2 regions of the Diaphorobacter sp. C33 genome follow, and region 1 is predicted to be linked to the other one. Evidence: predicted binding sites of a transcription regulator. Region 1 holds the regulator's gene; the other holds the start of a gene.
The links. Region 1 encodes FliA, which starts transcription of late flagellar genes. Its sites were predicted from a motif close to CTAAAGTTTNNNNNNNNNNNGCCGNTA; they were not measured.

Region 1 (2,389 bases):
CCCACTCGCGGGGCTGACCCGCCCTCCTGGGCCGGCTGGCCCGCCGGGGTGACAGGCTCTAGACTTGCACCCCATGTCACTCGACGACACCCTCACCTTCATCGAAGCGCAGCTGCAGGACATGCAGGCTGCGCTTCTTGCTTCCAACCCCCAGACTTTTGAAGACACTGCGGTGCAGCTGCGCGGCGCTGCCATGGCGCTGGCCCAGGCCCTGGCGCCTGTGGCGGGCGCGCTGGAGCCCGCCGCCACGCAAAGGGTGCAGGCCATCGGCCGGCAATTGACCCTGGTGCGCGACCAACTGGCGCGGGTGATGGCGCTGACCGAGCGACAGGCGGCGTCGCTGCTGCCGCCGGTGGAGGGGGTGACTTATGGGCCCTCGTCCGGCGCCGCGGGGGCGCGGATTTACCGGGCACCGGGGTGACTTTTAGCCCGAATTGCTGGCTGAGGCTTATGGAATAAGCGCTGGCAGCTATCTTTTTTGATGGGTTCTTCGGGCTTGATGCTGTTGACCGGGACCCGCTCCGGCGAGCGCATATCCCGGCCCGCGCCATGAAAAGCCGCACCACAAGCTCAAAAAAATAGCTGCCCGCGCTTGTCCAGCAAGCGCAAAACAGCTATTTCATCCAAAGAATCAGTGCCCCCGCATCTTGGTCCGCAACCGCGCAATCGCCTGGCTGTGCAGCTGGCACACGCGCGATTCGGTCACGCCCAGGACGGCGGCGATTTCCTTCAGGTTCATGTCGTGCTCGTAGTACATGCCCATGATGTACTGCTCGCGCTCGGGCAGGGCCTTGATGGCCTCGACCAGCGAGGCGCGCAGGCGTTGGTCGCGCAGCACGGCCATGGGATCGGCGCCCTCGTCGGCCACGTGGCGGTCCAGGAAGCCCTCGTCCTCGTCATCGTGGTGAAAGTCTTCCAGGTACACCAGCTGCGTGCCGCGCACCTTGCTCAGCAGGGCTTGGTAGTCCTCCAGGCTCATGCCCAGTTCGGCGGCGATCTCGGACTCGATGGGGCTGCGGCCCAGGCGCTGCTCCACGCGGTGCAGGGCATGCTCGATGTCCTTCTGGCTCTTGCGCGAGCTGCGGCTCATCCAGTCGCCCTCGCGCAGCTCGTCGAGCATGGCGCCGCGGATGCGCTGGCTGGCAAAGGTCTCGAACTGCACGCCCTGCGCGACTTCGTAGCGCGAGAGCGCGTCGTTCAGACCGATCATGCCGACCTGGATCAGGTCGTCCAGCTCCACGTTGGGCGGGAGCTTGGCGATCATGTGGTGGGCGATGCGCCGCACCAGGGGCACGTGCTGGTGGAACAGCGCGTCCCGGTCGAGCTGGCCTTTCGCGGTGTACATCGGGTCAGTGGCTCCGGTCCAGGGGCGAGAGGGAGGCGCACAGGCTGTGCGGGGGCAGCAGGGGCATGGCAGCGTCAATGGTGCATGCGTTTTCCAGCAGTTGCAAGGCCAGCCGCTGGATGTCCTGCGCGCGCGCCGCGGCCACGGTGGTGGTGTGGACCTGCAGGCCCAGGTGGGTGCGCGCGCTGCGCTGCAGCGTGTCCAGCGCCTCGGCGGTCTGGCGGTGCTGCACAGGCTCCTGCGGCGCGAGGATGGACGCCACCGTGCAGCGCACGCCGGCGTGCAGCGCCATGTGTTTGAGCTGGCGGTAGCTGCGCACCATGCCTTGCGCGCCGGGGCCGGTCATGATCAGCGGTACGCTGGCGCTGCCGCGCAGCAGCGGCGCCAGTTGCTCGGGCGGAGCATGCAGCACCACCAGCGCGTAGGCGCGAAACAAGGGCTGCAGGCGCTGCAGCACGGTGGCGCCATGGTGTTCGGACTGCTGCGCGAGGCGGGCCAGCCCGCGGGCCGCGGGCACCACGGCCAGCGACGCGCCGGTGGCGGAGGCCAGCGTCTGCGCGCCGTTCCAGGGAGCCGGGTGCAGCAGCTGGTCCAGGCCGGGCATGTGCGGGCTCTCCAGCGCCGTGCCGTCCAGCACCACGACGGGGTAGCCCAGGCGCTGCAGGCTGGAGCACAGCTGCCACAGCATCTCCAGCCACGGGCCGCTGCCCGGCTGGCTCAGCACGGCCAGCAGGCGCAGGTCCTGCTGCGGCGTGTAGCTGTGTAGCCCGGCGGCCTGGTGCAAAGCGGTATCAAGCAACATCGGCCATCCCCCGCTCATCGGCCGTTTCCGTGGCGTGCGAGAAGAAGAAGTTCAGCTCGGCGGCCTTGGGGTCGAAGGCCGACTTCACGCTCGTGCGCATGGAGGCGCTCACGAGCTTGCGGGCGTCGGCCGCTTCCCAGTCCTCGGGCACGCGCTGGCCATTGGTCACGCCGCGCAGCACCATCTGGTGGCGGATCAGCGCATCAATGGCGGGGCCCAGCTTCACGGCCTCGTCCACCTTG
Region 2 (2,389 bases), 1.7 Mb from region 1:
GACGCACGCGGTGTGCCGCGGCAGGGCGCGCGCGGTGCCGCGGCGCAGGCGTCGGCGGTCTGACAGTGATTGGCGAGGGAACCCATGCAACCCTATGACTTTGTGATCATCGGCGCGGGCATTGCCGGCGCCTCCGCCGGTTGGGAACTGGCCGCGCACCGCCGCGTGCTGCTGCTGGAGCGGGAGGCCCAGCCCGGCTACCACACCACCGGCCGGTCGGCTGCGCTGTACTCGGCCACCTATGGCACGCCCAACATCTGCGCACTCACACGGGCCAGCCGCGCGTTCTACGATGCGCCGCCGCCCGAATTCGGCAGCGCCCCCATCCTCACGCCGCGCGGCGTGGTGTACCTGGCGGGGCCCGACCAGCTCGACCTGCTGGAAGCCGCCTACGCCGAGGCGCTGCCGCGCAACCCGCAGGTGCGCCGCCTGACGCGCGAGGAGCTGCTGGAGCAGGCCCCGTGCCTGCGCCCCGAGGCCGTGGCCGCGGGCATGAGCGAGCCCGGCGCCGCCGACATCGACGTGCATGCGCTGCACCAGGGCTACCTGCGCGGCCTGCGCCAGCGTGGCGGCGAGATCCGCACCCATGCCGAGGTGACGGCCCTGCAGCGGGGCGAGGAGGGCTGGCACATCACCTTGGCCGATGGCGAGGTGCTGCACGCGCGCGCCGTGGTCAATGCCGCAGGCGCCTGGGCCGACGTGGTGGCAGCCCAGGCGGGCGTGCCGCCCATCGGGCTGGAGCCGCGCCGGCGCACGGCCTTCACCTTCCCCGTGCCGGCCGGCATGCAAGCGGCCCACTGGCCGGCTGTCATCGGCATTGCCGAGGACTATTACTTCAAGCCCGACGCGGGGCAGATGCTGGGCTCCCCCGCCAATGCCGACGCCGTGGCGCCGCACGACGTGGTGCCTGAGGAACTGGACGTGGCCCTGGGCATCCACCGCATCGAGCAGGTGACGTGCTTTCAGATCCGCCGCCCCTCGCACACCTGGGCGGGGCTGCGCTCGTTCGTGGCCGATGGCGACCTGGTCATTGGCTGGGACAACCATGTGCCCGGCTTCTTCTGGCTGGCCGCGCAAGGCGGCTATGGCATCCAGAGCGCGGCGGGCGCGGCGCTGCTGACGCGGCAGTTGGCACTGGGCGAGCCGCTGGCCCCCGAGTTGGCGCGCGAGGGTGTGGACGTGGCGGGCCTGTCGCCTGCGCGGCTGCGCTGAGCAAGGCCAGGGCTGAAGCCGGCCTGAGCCGGCGAAAAAAAGCCAGCGCGCCGTGCGCGTCAGGCGTAGGTGTTGAGCTGCGTGCCCAGCGGGCCCTCGGTCGCCAGCGGTGGCTGGGGCAGGGCGGCGAGCAGGGTGGCGGCGGCCGTTTTCTGCGTGTCCAGGGCCTTCTTCAGCACGGTGACCTGGACGGCATCGGCCGTCTCGCGGCTGGCGAGGGCGCTGGCGGTGCTGACGATGGATTGGGTGAGGGCAACGTCCATGGTGATCTCCGGTGTACCTCTTGTTATCGGCCAGTTCACCGCGGACTCAAGGGTGCTTCTATAAACATAGCTGTTGGCGCTTGATGGGTAAGCATTTCAAGCTGTTTTGGTGTTAAAAATCCCTCTTGGCAAGCGCGAACAGCTATTGTTTTTGTATCAGTCCAGCGCGCTGGCGCCGTAGGCCTCGCAGGCGGCGAGGTCGGAATCGCTGGCCTTGGGCAGGCGCGAGGCCGCGTCGCGCAGCGCCGTGCGCAGGCCTTCCTCCAGCACCGGATGGTAGAAGGGCATGCGCAGCAGGTCGTGCACCGTCAGCCGCTGCTCGACGGCCAGCGCCAGCAGGTGGGCCATGTGTTCGCCCGCAGGCGTGCACAGCTCGGCGCCTAGCAGACGGCCGCTGCCGTGCTCGGCGTACACGTTCAGGCGCCCGTGGTTGCACTGCGCCACGCGCGCGCGGCCCTGGCGTGCAAAGTCTACCGTGCCCCCCACCCATTGCCCCTCGGGCAGATCGGCATGGCGCTGCCCCACCACGGCGGCATGGGGCTGGCTGAAGGTGATGGCCAGCGGCGTGCGCCGGGCGAAGCCGCGCGGCGTGGGCGCCAGGGCGTTCAACCCCGCAATGTGGCCCTCGTCCGCGGCCTCATGCAGCAGAGGGCGGTCGCCATCGGCATCGCCCGCGATGAAGACGGGCAGATCGCCCACCTGCAGGGTGCACGGATCGATGGGCGGGCGGCCCTTGTCGTCCAGCGCCACGCCCAGCGTGTCCAGCCCCAGGTGCTCCAGATTCGGGCGCCGGCCCATGGCGGCCACCACCTGGTCCACCACCACGGTCGCGCTGCCGTTGGTGACCTGTATGCCGCCGGCCACCTCGCGCAGCTCGGCCTTGTCGCCCACGTTGACGATGAATTCGTCCTTCA

Region 2: QY917_RS04405 (YjfB family protein) is a predicted target of FliA. The motif match lies at 1,500-1,526, and genes of this name have one in related genera.

The regions. Positions count from the first base shown of each region.
Region 1 is NZ_CP129980.1:2,579,325-2,581,713, reverse strand. Features, by position in the region: gene flgM (flagellar biosynthesis anti-sigma factor FlgM) at 1-17, shown strand, start outside; gene QY917_RS12175 (hypothetical protein) at 74-421, shown strand; gene QY917_RS12170 (RNA polymerase sigma factor FliA) at 632-1,345, opposite strand; gene QY917_RS12165 (hypothetical protein) at 1,350-2,147, opposite strand; gene flhF (flagellar biosynthesis protein FlhF) at 2,137-2,389, opposite strand, start outside.
Region 2 is NZ_CP129980.1:923,437-925,825, forward strand. Features, by position in the region: gene QY917_RS04395 (amidase) at 1-63, shown strand, start outside; gene QY917_RS04400 (FAD-binding oxidoreductase) at 85-1,212, shown strand; gene QY917_RS04405 (YjfB family protein) at 1,272-1,475, opposite strand; gene QY917_RS04410 (dihydrolipoyl dehydrogenase) at 1,632-2,389, opposite strand, start outside.